Regions from separate parts of the Aeromonas bivalvium genome, predicted to be linked through region 1. Evidence: riboswitches for the same ligand, from Rfam matches in the RefSeq annotation. Region 1 holds a riboswitch; each other region holds the start of a gene.
What was found. Region 1 has a riboswitch for cyclic di-GMP ahead of gbpA (N-acetylglucosamine-binding protein GbpA). Riboswitches for the same ligand answer to the same signal wherever they lie in the genome.
Positions count from the first base shown of each region.

Region 2: linked by a shared signal. The riboswitch ahead of ACEUCR_RS06530 (glycosyl hydrolase family 18 protein) and the one ahead of gbpA (N-acetylglucosamine-binding protein GbpA) in region 1 are both predicted to bind cyclic di-GMP.
Region 3: linked by a shared signal. The riboswitch ahead of ACEUCR_RS07105 (glycosyl hydrolase family 18 protein) and the one ahead of gbpA (N-acetylglucosamine-binding protein GbpA) in region 1 are both predicted to bind cyclic di-GMP.
Region 4: linked by a shared signal. The riboswitch ahead of ACEUCR_RS14025 (sigma-54-dependent transcriptional regulator) and the one ahead of gbpA (N-acetylglucosamine-binding protein GbpA) in region 1 are both predicted to bind cyclic di-GMP.

Region 1 is NZ_JBGXBV010000003.1:176,785-180,297, forward strand. It holds gene gbpA (N-acetylglucosamine-binding protein GbpA) at 15-1,430, opposite strand; cyclic di-GMP riboswitch class I at 1,496-1,581, opposite strand; gene ACEUCR_RS10255 (methyl-accepting chemotaxis protein) at 1,859-3,513, opposite strand, start outside.
Region 2 is NZ_JBGXBV010000001.1:1,436,256-1,439,768, forward strand. It holds gene ACEUCR_RS06530 (glycosyl hydrolase family 18 protein) at 1-1,371, opposite strand, end outside; cyclic di-GMP riboswitch class I at 1,487-1,574, opposite strand; gene ACEUCR_RS06535 (hybrid sensor histidine kinase/response regulator) at 1,760-3,513, opposite strand, start outside.
Region 3 is NZ_JBGXBV010000001.1:1,560,356-1,563,868, forward strand. It holds gene ACEUCR_RS07105 (glycosyl hydrolase family 18 protein) at 1-2,025, opposite strand, end outside; cyclic di-GMP riboswitch class I at 2,141-2,223, opposite strand; tRNA gene ACEUCR_RS07110 (tRNA-Ala) at 2,585-2,660, opposite strand; tRNA gene ACEUCR_RS07115 (tRNA-Ala) at 2,701-2,776, opposite strand; tRNA gene ACEUCR_RS07120 (tRNA-Ala) at 2,836-2,911, opposite strand; tRNA gene ACEUCR_RS07125 (tRNA-Ala) at 2,975-3,050, opposite strand; tRNA gene ACEUCR_RS07130 (tRNA-Ala) at 3,079-3,154, opposite strand; gene gltX (glutamate--tRNA ligase) at 3,391-3,513, opposite strand, start outside.
Region 4 is NZ_JBGXBV010000005.1:283,996-287,508, forward strand. It holds gene fliFL (lateral flagellar M-ring protein FliFL) at 1-140, opposite strand, end outside; gene fliE (flagellar hook-basal body complex protein FliE) at 203-529, opposite strand; gene ACEUCR_RS14025 (sigma-54-dependent transcriptional regulator) at 540-1,805, opposite strand; cyclic di-GMP riboswitch class I at 2,050-2,137, opposite strand; gene lfhA (lateral flagellar biosynthesis protein LfhA) at 2,330-3,513, opposite strand, start outside.

The DNA.
Region 1 (3,513 bases):
GCTGGCGTGACGGCTCACTGCTGGACCCAGGCATCCTGCCAATGAGACCCGATCCCGGGCTCGTACTGGGTGGCCGTGGCCGCCCACTGGCTGCACCAGCCGCTGTAGGGGAAGGGCTTGCACTGATAGACCTTGCCATTTTTCGGTTGCAGCACCCGGGTGCCATCTGTGTAGCCGTCGACCCCCTCAGGGAAGCTGAACTGATAGTCGCCGCTGGTCGGCGCCTTGAACATCAGATCCAGGGTCTGCTGCACCACTTCCCCTCCTGCCTTGGGCCTGCCCTCGATCACCAGCTGGTGGTGGCCCGCACTCAGGCCCGTGGCCTCCAGGGTGAAACCCTGGCTGCCGTCCTTGATGTCGGCACTGCTCTGCCCCCTGGCGACGCCGCCATGGTCATACAGGGTAGTGGTGACGGCGAGATCCCCCTCGGCCGTGACGGTGAAGCTCAGGGTAACCTTGCCGTTGTCGAGCGGGTAGTCGCTCCCCAGGCCGCTGACGCTGATGCTGTTGCCTACCGGCGGTTGCTGCTGTTCGAGCTGGATCTCGACCCGTTGCAGCTTGCTGCCGGCCTTGAGGTAGATGGGGTTCTGACCGTAGACGGGGTTGAACTGGCCGTCGGCCCCTTGCCCTGCGCGGATCTGGCTCTGCTCGGCATTGATCTTGGTTGCCAGGGCGTGGGCCCAGTTGTTCTTCAGGCCCTGCTCGGCGTCGGTTATGGTCAGCACGGTTTGCAGATCGGCCCGCTCGCCGCCGGCATCGAACACCCGGGTCCTGGCCTTGTCACCGGCCGCGAGATCGATGGAGGGGTAGATGGTGCCGGCCTGGCTCCAGCTCAGCGGCGGCTGGGTGCCATCATCGAAACGGGCGTCGATCAGGTTGTAGAAGCTGTTGGTGGTATCGCCCACCTCCCAGACCCCGAGGATGAGCTGATAGCCGGTGCGCGCCGGCAGGGTGCACTCATGGGTGACCTGCTTGGGGGGCTGCACCATGTTGCCGTCGATGACGCAGAAGGGGTTGAGATCGAATGCGTCTCTGGTCAGGGGCTGGTTCGGGTTCCAGTCCTGCCTGGTGAGGTAATAGCGCCAGTTGCGGGTCACGTGGTTGGCGGTGAAGGTCCAGCTGATATTGAAGGGGCCGGCCTGCACATTGCGCTTGGTCCAGCGATCGCTGGTCTGGGCGTTGAGCTCGCCAAATTGCGGATGCCCGGCCGAGGCGATCTGGCCGTCGGCTGGGCCGCCATCGGGGAAGCCGGACGGCGCCTCCAGGCTCTGGGGTTCCCACTGGATGGCGCCGCAGCCGATGTTGCCGCCGGTCTTGCACAGGGCGTTGCGTCCCTCCGGCTGGCTGATGTAACCGTGGGCGAGCACGCCGCCACTGGCCAGCAGCGCCAGCGCCGCAGCCACATGATTGAGTCGAATTTTTGCTGCCATACATTCCTCTGTTCGGTGATGTGGGCAGTCACCTTGGCTGGGGAAATCCCCGGTACACACCTGGGTGTGGTAACCCCGCTATCCTGGACGGCATGTCTTTAGACCGGAGGCTTTGCGTCCTGGCCTTTCAACCAGTTTGCCAAATGACTACTGAAAGGGTCATGGTGCCGCATTGGGCGGCAGTGCCATCATGACTATTTTTTGTTAAATAATTAAGTGTCAAAGTTGACAGCTTGACCCGCTCGATCTGGCGTCGTCGCTTAACGGCTTGTTTTGCCATTTGTCTGTGGAGGAAGGCCTGAACACTCAGCCTGATGATGGCGACAAAGGGGGGCCCTGGCGCAGTGGTGGCCGCCTCCTCTGCCAGCATGGCGGGCAGAAGAGGCGGTGGGGCGGGACGTGCGCTGACGCGCAGCGGCGCTGGCGGATCAGGCGTGCTGGCGAGTGTGCTCCGGCGCCTGATCCGCTGAGATGGCGCTGCCAAGCCGGAAGGCCGCCAGTCGCTCGTCCAGGCTGCGCGACAGTCCGGCCAGCAGCTCGCTCTCCTGGGCCAGCTGGGAGGCGGCCTGGGACATCTCGAGCGCCGAGTCATTGATGCCGCTGACGTTGCGGTTCATGTCTTCCGCCACCATGCTCTGCTGCTCCGCCGCCGTGGCTATCTGGGTCGCCATGTCGCTCACGTGCTGGATGTGACTGACGATGAGGGAGAGATCCTGCCCCGCCTTCTCGGACTGACCGACGCTGCTCTCCGCCAGCTTGCGGCTGGTGTCCATGGCACTGGCGGCGGTGACCGCCCGCTGCTGCAACTGGGTGATGGTGCTCTGGATCTCCTCGGTGGAGTGGCGGGTACGGCTGGCCAGCTGGCGCACCTCGTCGGCCACCACGGCAAAACCGCGGCCCTGCTCGCCGGCCCGGGCCGCCTCGATGGCGGCGTTGAGGGCCAGCAGGTTGGTCTGATCCGAGATGGCGCTGATGACGGCGGTCACTTCCCCTATCTGCATCACCCCCTCCTTGAGGCGATTGACCTGATGGGTGGCCTGCTCCACCTCGGTGGCCAGGGTCTGGATGCCGTGTACGCTGGCGTGGACGTCTTCGTTGCCGAGCCCGGCCTCGTTGGTGGCGTCCTGGGTGTCGCGGGCCGTGTTCTCGGCATGACCCGCCACATCCGAGATGGTGGCGCTCATCTCGTTCATGGCGGTGGCGAGCTGGGCCAGCTGATCCCGCTGGCTGTTGACCGCCTGATTGGTCTGCTCGGCGGAGGCGGCGATGCGCAGGGCGGCGTCCGCCACGTTGCGGGCTCCCTGGCTCGCCTCCAGCAGGGCGCGGCGGATGGCATCCAGTCCCTGGTTGGTGGAGTGGGCGACGGTTCCCAGCTCATCCTTGCCGTGCACGGGTATGTTGACCACCAGATCCCCGGCCGCTACCCGGGCCATGGCCTTGTTGATGGCCGCCAGCGGGTTGACGATGGAGCGGCTGATGGCCAGGCCCAGCAGCCCCATCAGCAGGATCACCAGCAGGGTGGCCCCTCCCATCAGCTCATACTGGGACCAGATGGTGGCTTCTATGTCCTGCAGCAGGAGGCCGGACCCCAGGATCCAGCCCCAGGGCTGATAGCCGGCCACCAGGGTCATCTTCTGGGCCGTCTCCCCGGTGGGAGAGCGCCACTGGTATTCCAGCCGACCCTGCCGGCCGCCCTTGCCGAGATCCACCATGCGCAGCCAATGGGCTTCGGCGGCGACGCCGGGCTCGCCCATCGGCCGTCCGACCAGCTCGGGCTTGGCGGGATGCACCACCACATGGCGGTTTTCGTCCAGCACGAACAGATAGTTGTCGCCATCGAAGCGCATGCTGTCGAGCATGGCCTTGGCCTGGGCCTGTGCTTCCGAGGCGGGGAGGGTGGCGGCCAGGGTCTGGATCCGGCTCATGGCCAGATCCAGCACCGCCTGCAATCTGGCTTCCCGCTCGCTCATCAGGTTGCGATGCAGGGCACTGGCGGAGATGAGCAGCAGTGCGAGGAAACCGAGCAATGCCACTGAGAGCAGCAGCATCAATTTGCGACTCACTGCGATATCACCGAGCTTGA
Region 2 (3,513 bases), on a different contig from region 1:
GCCCGCCTGATAGCCGCTCACCCCGGTCCAGCCACGACCATACATGGCGGCGCCGACCACTATCTTGCCCGGGGTCACCCCCTGATCCAGCAGGGCCCTGACCCCCTTGTCCGTGGTGTACTTGGTGTCCGGATCCCAGCTGGCCGCAAACAGGTTGGTCTGGTGACCCAGCTCGGCATTGGTCCAGGCGCCATTGAAGTCGTAACTCATCAGGAAGATGTGGTCCATGTACTGCTGGGCCGCCTGATAATCGACCTTGGCTATCTTGTCGCCACCGGCGCTGATGGCCGAGGTGAGCTCGTACTGGCGACCCGTCTCGGCCTCCAGCTCGTCGAGCATGGCCCGCAGCTCCTGCATCAGGGTCACATAGGTGGCCCCATCGCTCGGGGCGCCGAGGTCGGGGTTGGCACCCGATCCCCCCGGGAATTCCCAGTCGATGTCTACCCCGTCGAAGAACTTCCAGGTCTGGAGGAACTCCTTGACCGAGGCGACGAAGGTGTCGCGCTTGGTCTTGTCACCGAGGAAATAGAAGGGGTCCGAGAGGGTCCAGCCGCCCACCGAGGGCAGGATCTTGAGGTCGGGGTGGGCCTGCTTCAATGCCATCAGGTTGCCGAAGTTGCCCTTGTAGGGCTCATCGAAGTCCTTGAGGTTGCCCTGGGGCATCTGGATGGCGGCCCAGGGATCGTGCATGGCCACCTTGAAGTCGGCGCGACCGGCGCAGGCGCGCTGCAGCGCCTCGAAGCTGCCCTCTATGCTCTTGAGGCCATCATTGATGCCATTGCCGCCGCAGATGGGGGTGAAGCCATAGAGGATGTGGGTCAGGTTCTGAGCCGGGATCTTGTCCACCGTGAACTTGCGGCCATAGACGCCCCACTCCACGTAGTAGGCCCCCACCACCTTGCCGGACTTGTTGACGTAGGGTTTGTTGTTCTCTTGCAGCGGGGCGTTGAGGGGCACCAGGTGGCTGCCATCTGTGTCGGCAACCACTATCTCCTTGGGATCGGAGCGGGTGCAGCCATCGGCGTTGCACAGCTCGATCTGCATCTGGTAGCGACCGCCCTTGGTCACCTTGAAGTTGGCGGTGCCGGAGGCGCCGGACGGGCCGCTCCACACCTCGACGCCGTCCAGCAGCACCTTGGCGGTCTGGCCCACGTCACCGGACCAGAGGTTCCAGCTCACGCTGACCGGCGCGCCGTCGGCATGGACGGTCACCAGCTTGTTGTAGGCGGTGGCGGCCTGATCCACCTCGACGATGGCAAACTTGGTCTCACCCCAGCCTATGGTGGGTTTGCCCGGGGCGGCAGCCTGCACCGAGGCGGCAAAACTGCCGGCGACCAGGAGGGCCAGCAGGGAAGGTTTTGGACTTAACATGTTGAATATCCTTATTTCGTTTCTCATTTTGGTCACGAAAAAGGCAACGCATGTCAGACAGGTAACACAGACAACATCCCCGCCCCGGCTTGGCGTCCGGTGGGAAACACAACCCTGTGGTGACCCCGCTATCTTAGGTACGACAGACCCTTAGACCGGAGGTTTTGCGTCCCGGCCTTTCGACCGGTTTGCCCTTTGGCACAACTTGATTCGCGATAAAAAAAATCGCCTGGGCAATATAGGCCACCCGGGGGGCTCAGGCAAACCCTCCCTGCGAGTCACCCCTTGTCGCAGGGATTCAAACAGCACAAAAAAGCGCCTTTTTACCGGCATTAAGCGCCATTTTTGTGGAGATCCTCTGCCAAGTTGCTTGCCCATTGCCAGAGGACTAATGTGTTAATTCGTGATCATCATCAAGTTTCCCGGTCCCCACCATGCTGTTCATCAACGCCCTGAGCTTGAGGGGCTTGACCGGCTTGCTGATGTAGCCATAGCCATGTTCGCGGATCTGGGCCTGCAATTCGCTCTTGCGATCCGCGCTGATGATGATGCCCCCCAGCTCCTTGCCAAGGGCGAGGCGCAGCATGTGCAGCGCCTGCAATCCTGTCTTGCCGTCGTCCAGGTGGTAATCGGACAGCACCAGGTCGGGCCTGAAGCTCGCCACCAGGATCTGGGCCTGGGCCAAATCCTGCACGCAGCGCACCTCGCAGCCCCAGCGCCCCAGCAGGGACGCCATGGCCACCAGGATCTCGGGCTCGTTGTCGAGGCAGAGCACCCTCACTCCCGCCAGCTGGCTGTCATGACGAAGCTGGGGCGCGGGCGTCGCCCTGGCCACCAGGGGACGACTGGCCAGGTTGAGGGTGATGGCAAACACTGAGCCGGCGCCGGGCCAGCTGCGCAGGGTCAGAGGATGCCCCAGCACCAGGGAGATGCCCCGGGCGATGGCGAGCCCCAGGCCAAGCCCCTGCTCGCGGGCGGTGCGGGAGTGATCCAGTCGCTGGAACTCCTCGAAGATGGCCTCCTGCTTGTCCTGGGGAATGCCGGGCCCCGTGTCCCACACCTCGATGCGCAGCTGCTGGCCCAGGCGGCGGCAACCGAGCAGGACCCGGCCCCCCGGGTTGTAGCGAAACGCATTGGTGAGAAAGTTTTGCAGCACACGGCGCAGCAGGCGGGCATCGCTGTGGACCGCCAGGCGGGTGTCCACCACGGCAAACTCGATGCCCCCCGCCCGGGCCAGCACCCCGAACTCCGCCTTGAGGTTGTCAAACACCTCCGCCAGGGCAAAGTCGAGCTTCCTGGCCTTGAACTTGCCCGCCTCGAGCCGGGAGATGTCCAGCAGATCCGTGATGAGATCCTCGGTGGCCCCCAGGGCATCGTCGATATGATGGGCGAGGCGAGCCGCCTCCCCCTCCCCGGGCAGCGTCTCGAGCAGGGAGGAGGTGAACAGCTTGGCGGCATTGAGCGGCTGGGTCAGATCATGGCTCACCGCAGCCAGGAAACGGCTCTTGGACTGGTTGGCCCGCTCCACTTGCTCGTTGACCGCCCGCAGCTGGCTGTTGAGGGCCGACAGCTCGCGGGTCCGTTCGGCCACCCGCGACTCCAGATGCTCGTTTGCCTCCCTCAGCACCCGCTCGGCGTCGCGAAACGGGGTGATGTCGGCGAAGGTCATCACGAAGCCGCCCCCCGGCATGGGGTTGCCCTGCAGCTCGATCACCCGGCCATCGGGCCGCTCACGGGAGGAGAGATGGGCGCTGCCACGGCGCATGAAGCCGACCCGGCGCGCCACATGGGCCTCGACCTCCCCCGGGCCGCACAGCCCCTTGACGGCGTTGTAGCGGATGATCTCCTCGATGGGGCGCCCCACCTGGATCAGCCCCACCGGGTATTGGAACAAGTCGATGTAACGCTGGTTCCAGGCCACCAGCCTCAGCTCCCTGTCCACCACAGAGATGCCGAGGCCGATATGTTCTATGGCCCCCTGCAGCAGGCCCCGGTTGAACCGCAGCACGTCCGAGGCCTCGTCCACTATGGTGGCGATCTCCTCGAGCTGCATGTCGCGCCCCTGCAGGGCCGAGGCCAGCACCAGCCTGGCCGACGAGGTGCCGAACACCCCGGCCAGCAGTCGCTCGGTGTGGGCGATGA
Region 3 (3,513 bases), on a different contig from region 1:
CTCCAGGTTCTTGGCGTGCCACATGGGGACGGCGCCACCGCCGATCTCGTTGCCGTTCTTGTCAAGATCATGCCAGATGTTGTCGATGCCGACCGCACCATTGCCGCAGGGGATGGTGCTGCCACCGGTGCCCGGCTGGCAGTCGCTCTGGCTCGGCAGCGCCGCCTTGCCACCCAGACCGTGGGTGCCACCGGTGACCCCCTGCCAGCCACGGGTGTAATAAGGCACCCCTATGTTGATCTTGCCCGCCGCCATGGCGCCACGGAAGTAGTGGGCCGCCCAGGCGGAGTTGAGATAGCCGATGCCGCCAAACTGGGCCTGGGTGTAGACACCCCACTGGGCCAGCTCGGGATCCGCCTTGTTGTCGAACAGGGCGGCGTTGTGGCCGACGAAGTGGTTCCAGGCACCGTGGAAGTCATAGGTCATCAGGTTGACGTAGTCCAGGTACTGGGTGACCTGGAAGTTTTCCATGCCGCGCAGCAGATAGGCCGACGCCGGCGAGGCGATGGTCAGCATGTATTTGCGACCGTCCTCGGTCCCGGCGCTGTCGAGCCGCTCGCGCAGTGTCTTCATCAGCACTTCATAGTTCGCAAACAACTTGCCGCGGCACTGGTTGGAGAGCGGGAAGTCGTTGGGGTTGCCCGCATCCTTCATGGAGGTCGGATACTCGTAATCCACATCCACCCCGTCGAAGCCGTACTGGCGGATGAAGTTCACCGCCGAATCGGCGAAGGCGTTGATGCCGGCGGTGTTGACCGAGCAGTCGCCCTTGGTGGTAGCGGTGTAGAAGCCGCGGGTATCGGCCCAGCCCCCGACCGAGATCAGGGTCTTCACGTCCGGATACTGCTTCTTGTACTTCGACAGCAGGTTGAAGTGGCCCTGGTAGGCAAATTCGGGGTCCATCTCGGCGCCCGGCACTCCGTCCCAGGTCATCTTGGTGGCGGAATCATCCACCTTGATGACATGGCTCTGCTCGTCCACCGCCGCGAAGGCATAGTTGATGTGGGTGATCTTGTCCCAGGGGATGTCGCCCACCAGATAGGAGGGCAGACCATTCTTGCCGGTGCGCCAGGAGGTGAAGTAACCGATGACGCGGCGGCCATGGTCATCCCCCATGCACTCGCTGCCGTCGGCGCGGTAGATCTGGCGCACGTCGCAGGAGAGATTGCCGCCGGTGGGCGGCAGGGCGGCCTCTTCGACGCTGACCGACACGGGAGCCGACTCGCCGGACAGGCTCTGGCTGTCCACGGCAACCAGGGTCAGGGCGGCGCTGCCCTTGGTTTGCGGGGTCCAGCCCAGCTGCCAGGGGGCGCTGCTGTCTTCAGATACCTTCTTGCCATCGACATACAGCTCGACCTTGGCCACATCGTCGTTGGCATCGGTGACATTGCCGGTCACGGTGACGGCGCGGCCCAGGGTCAGCTTGGCACCCGCGGCGGGGCTCGCAATGCTGACCTGAGGCGCCTCGGGGGCCACCACGGCGGTCACGGTCACGGCGACCTGGGCTTCATCCAGGCTGTTACCATCCTTGTCCAGGGCACGGGCCGTGACCTGATGGGGGCCGACGCCGCTGGCGGACCAGCTGGCGGACCAGGGGGCTGCCGTGGCCACGGCGACCTGGCTGCCATCCACCAGGTAGACCACCTGGGCGACCGCTGTGCTGCCACCGGTCAGGGTCACGGCCAGGGCCAGTTCGGCCCCTTCGCTCACCGAGCTGCCGGCGGCAGGGGAAGATAGGGTCAGCTCAGGCAGCTCAGGCCCGGGCGGGTTGGGGTCCTGAGACAGGGTCCAGGCATCGGTCCAGACGGCACCGACCCCGGGCTCGTAGTGGTAAGGGGAAGCCCCGCACCAGCCGGAATAGGGAAACGCCTTGCACTCATAGAGGTTGCCGACGTTGCTGACGATATCGCCAGCCTGATAGGCAGTCCCGGCCTGATAGGCGGGATAGGCGGCCTGCGCCCAGGCGGGCATGGCCGCAAGGGCAACCAGCATGGCGAGCCTGCTGGGCCTGAGGGTCTGTTGCATATTGTTATCATCCTTGTTTTGTCTTGGCGTTAAGACCGGGAAAGCGCAATCGCAACAGGGAGGAAAAAGGGAACGACAACAGGCCTTGGACGGGGCCACATACCCTCATGTCACCCCGGGAAACCCCGCTGTCTGGCTCAATGAGGCAGATCGGAGGCTTTGCGTCCCGGCATCACTGCCGGTTTGCCCTTTACCTGGGTTCCGTGAGGAACGGCTCGAGTATAGAAAGCCCGGCGCAAATGCTCAATCTTCATTCACAAGGAGAAATATGTTTGCTGGGCAACGAGGAAACCGGCTAACGGCGGCGATCGTGTCGCCAACGCCCGGCACATAGCCGCCTTGTCAGCCTGCCACTGCAAATTTTCCGCCATCATGAAGCAGGGGGTGATGACGCGAAATTGTGAGCCACCTCATGGCGCCATATGAATTTGGTGTTTGCCGGGAGTGTGCCGGCGAGCGCCGGATGCGGGTAGAGGCAGATCATGGGGCCGCGCTGACGCGCCCATGACAAAAAGGCCACCGCGATGCGGTGGCCTTTTAGCTTCTCGTGACGAGAATTTGGTGGAGCTACGCGGGATCGAACCGCGGACCTCTTGCATGCCATGCAAGCGCTCTCCCAGCTGAGCTATAACCCCAAGTTGTGGCTAATCAAGGTCAAGACCTTCACTCTGAATTTGGTGGAGCTACGCGGGATCGAACCGCGGACCTCTTGCATGCCATGCAAGCGCTCTCCCAGCTGAGCTATAGCCCCAAATTCTTTCTTCATTAGACAAGCGGTTCTGGCGGCCGTTTGCCTTTTACTGCAAATAGTGGTGGAGCTACGCGGGATCGAACCGCGGACCTCTTGCATGCCATGCAAGCGCTCTCCCAGCTGAGCTATAACCCCACAAAGGTCGGCATGGGTGATACACACCGCACTGCCCTGGGTACTTCATGTCAATCAGGAACCTGGTGGAGCTACGCGGGATCGAACCGCGGACCTCTTGCATGCCATGCAAGCGCTCTCCCAGCTGAGCTATAACCCCTTTGATTCCAGATTGTTCGAGGAGAATTTGGTGGAGCTACGCGGGATCGAACCGCGGACCTCTTGCATGCCATGCAAGCGCTCTCCCAGCTGAGCTATAACCCCAACTCACCTCGGCGCTACCAAAGTTATCTCTGGCAACGGAGGCGCATGATAGGCATCGACCGCTTTGCTGTCAACCCAAAATTCTCGCCTGTTGAATCGTTTAGTCAAAATTCAGGCAGTTAGCTGTTTTTAGCGCCAACCTCGTCGCTATGTCGCTGTTTTACGTCGCAAATCCGCTTGAGGCCAAAATACGAAGGGCCCCCGTCAGGAGGCCCTTTTCACGCCATGGCCGATGTTTATTCGGCGGCCATCCGCGCTTCGATGTAAGCCAGGGCACGGTCGATGCGGGCGAGCACCCGCTCCTTGCCCACCAGCGCCATCACGGCATCGATGCCGGGGGACTGACCCAGACCGGTGAC
Region 4 (3,513 bases), on a different contig from region 1:
TACAGGGGCACGTAGTTCTTGCTGGCGGTCCAGAGGATCACCACTATGGTCCCCGCCACCGTGGCGGCCAGCAGGGCTATGGTCAGGATGGATTTGTTGTCACGGGACAGGCTGCGCCAGCTCTTGAGCCACGCCCGCATACGCTGTTGCACGCCCAGGATTTCCCCTTGCGAACCACTCACCAGTTCAGTCATCAGTAACCTCAGAGCGGCATGCGCATGATGTCGTCAAACCCTGTCATCAGCTTGTTGCGCACCTGCATCAGGGCGGAGAAGCTGAGGCCGGCTTTCTGACTGGCCACCATGGCCCCGACCAGGTCATCGCTCTGACCCGCATCGACCGCCGTCATCAGACGGGAGGAGATGTTCTGCTGCTCGTTGACCCGATTGATCACATCCCGCATGGCATTGCCAAAGGAGACCTCCTGTCCCCCCTGGGGCGCGATCTCGGGCAGTTCGCGCGTTACCCGCGTCATCTCCTGCATCTGTTGCAGCAGGCTGGTCTGCTGCGACATCATTTCAATCTTCACTGGCTATCCCTCAATTTTGAATCTGGAGTTCAATGTCTATGCCCTGCTCGCGCATCGCCGCCAACTTGTAGCGCAGGGCCCGGGTCGTCATGCCCAGGGCCTCGGCCGTGCGGGTGCGATGGCCGCTGAAACGGCGCAGGGTCTCCAATACGAACTGGAACTCGGCGTGGCGGCGGGTCTCCACCAGCCCGTCCGGGGGCGACAACGGCTCTGGCTGGCCCGGCTCTGCTCCCCCTGCCCCACCGGGCAACATCAAATCGATTGCCTGAATATGCAATCCTCGCGCCATGATGAGCGCCCGCTGGATGACATTGTCCAGTTCACGCACATTGCCGGGCCAGCGGTAGCTCAGCAGCTGCTGGCGCGCCTGCTGGCTCAGCCAGTAGCCCTGCCTGGGTGCATAACGGGCGATGAAATATTCAGCCAGCGGCACTATGTCCCCCGGCCTGTCCCGCAGGGCGGGCCAGCTCATGGGCAGGACATCGAGGCGATAGAAGAGATCCTCGCGAAACAGCCCCTCCCCCACCTGGGTACGCAGGTCCTTGTTGCTGGCGGCGATGATGCGCACATCCAGGTTGATCAGTTGATGGCTGCCCAGCCGCTCCACCTGCCGCTCCTGCAATACCCGCAGCAGCTTGGCCTGCAGTGCCAGGGGCAACTCGGAGATCTCGTCAAGCAGCAGGGTACCGCCCTGGGCCTGCTCGAACTTGCCGGGCTGGGCCGAGCTCGCCCCGGTGAAGGCCCCCTTGGCGTGACCGAACAGGATGGACTCGATCATGGGCTCGGGGATGGCGGCGCAGTTGATGGCGACGAAGGGCCCGTCTGCCCGGGGGGACATGTCGTGGATGTAGCGTGCCAGTCGCTCCTTGCCGGTACCCGATTCACCGCCGATGAGGATGGTGGCCTGGGTCTTGGCCGCCCGGCGAGCCAGCTGCAACACCTGACGGCTGGCACCGGACTCTGCGATGAGATCCGGGATCGGCTGGCGCAGGCGCAGGGCGCAGCGGATGGCGTCCAGCATCTGCTGGCGAGCGAATGGCTTGATGATGTAATCGATGGCGCCGGCCCCCATGGCCTCGGCGGCCAGATGGCCCTGATGCTCGTTGACCAGGATGACACTGTCGGTGTCGGTCAGCTTGCCCAGAAATCCCTTGAGGTTGTCGATGGGCGTGCTCACGTCCAGCAACAGCAGGTCGACTCTCTCTTCCTCCAGACAGGCCCGTGCCTGTCTGGCCGAATCGACCCTGGATACCCGATATCCCGAACTCTCCAGCATGGCCAGCACCTCTTCCCCGGCAGAAGAGTCTGGCTGAAGCAATAACAGATGAGGGTGCGCCCCAATGCCCGCTGGCGCTGGGGTGCATTTCAGAGAAACGTCCGAAAGCATATGAACCTGAACCTGTGATTGTGTGGTCGTCAATCAACAGAACTGAAGCGTCAAAACCGAGGAAGGAGTACACCACCGGTACGCCGCGCGCGCATCGGTTTGCCAATAGGTGTCATTCGTGACGGTACCTATCCCTGGTAACCCCGCTATCGTCGGCATGGATGCCATTAGACCGGAGGCTTTGCGTCCTGACTTTTCAGTTCAGTTTGCCTTTTTCATGCGATCTGCCCTCGCAAGGGCAGTCAGACTGGCGAGGGGCCGGCCTGAATAGCACTCATCAAATTGTTATAATTATCAGCAGGTTTTGACGTCCAGCGTCAAAACACGGCGCATCATAACAAGTTGCCATGACAGTTCAAGGACATATGCGGAATAGATTTTTCCTATCTGACTGAGATCACGGGCCTTTTGCTTCACCCCAGGGTGCCGATCACTTCCACCCTCAGCTCTTCCGGGATCTCGTTGTAGGAGAGCACCCTGAGCCCCTTGGCGAAAGAGGCCGCATAGCGGGCCAGCAAGGGCCTCAGCTGGGGCATGACCACCAGCACGGGAGGGTGACCCTGCTGCTGCAGCTGCTCCTTGACCAGGGGCATGTGCTGTTGCAGCTGGGACAACAACTGGGGATCGACCGGGAAGCTGTCCAGCGCCACCTTGCCCTGCTGCTGGGACTGGTTCATGGCCGCCAGCAGGGTCTGCTCCAGCCGATCGTCCAGGGTGAAGGTGGCCAGCTGCTCCCGCTGCCCTATCACCTGACGCACTATCTGGCGCTTGAGGGCGCAGCGCACGTCGGCCGCCAGCAGCACGGGATCCTTGGTCAGCTCGCTCGAGTCGAGCAGGGTGGTCGCTATGGTACGGATGTCGGTCAGGCTCACCTGCTCCCTGAGCAGTTGCCGGAATACCCTGAGCTGCTGCATCTGGCTCAGGGCCAGATTGAGCTCCTCCGCCAGACGGGGAGAGAGGGTCGCCAGATACTGGCCCAGCTTGCCCACCTCATCGTGACCGAACAGGGTATCGAGCTGTTCCCGCAGCAGCTTGCTGGCATGGGTGGCGATCACGGTGGCCGAGTCCACCACCGAGTAGCCCAGGTTGAGGGCCTTGGCCTTGTGATCCGGGGCTATCCAGACCGCATTCATGCCGTAGGCGGGATCCTGGGTCAGTTCGCCGTCCAGCACCCCGTAGGTCTCGCCGCTGCTGATGGCCATCAGTCGCTGGCAATCCACCTGACCGCTCGCCATGGGCACGGCGGAGAGCTTGATCCTGTACTGATCCGGTTGCAGTTGCAGGTTGTCGCGTACCCGGATCTCGGGCAGCAGGAAACCGTACTGCTCGGAGAGCGTCTTCCTGATCCCCCGCACCCGCACCAGCAGCTCGGCCCCCTTGTCCGCCTCGGCCAGGGGCACCAGCTTGTAACCCAGCTCGATGGCGATGGGGTCCACATAGGGCAGATCCTGCCACTCCAGTCCCTGGTGTTCCGGCTGCACCAGCTTCTGGCTGAGCTGCTCGGCGGCTTCCAGATCCGGATCCTGCTGGCGACGCAGGCTCACGCGCCAGCCGGTCCAGGCCAGCACGGCGGCGAAGCTGAGGAAGGCCAGCATGG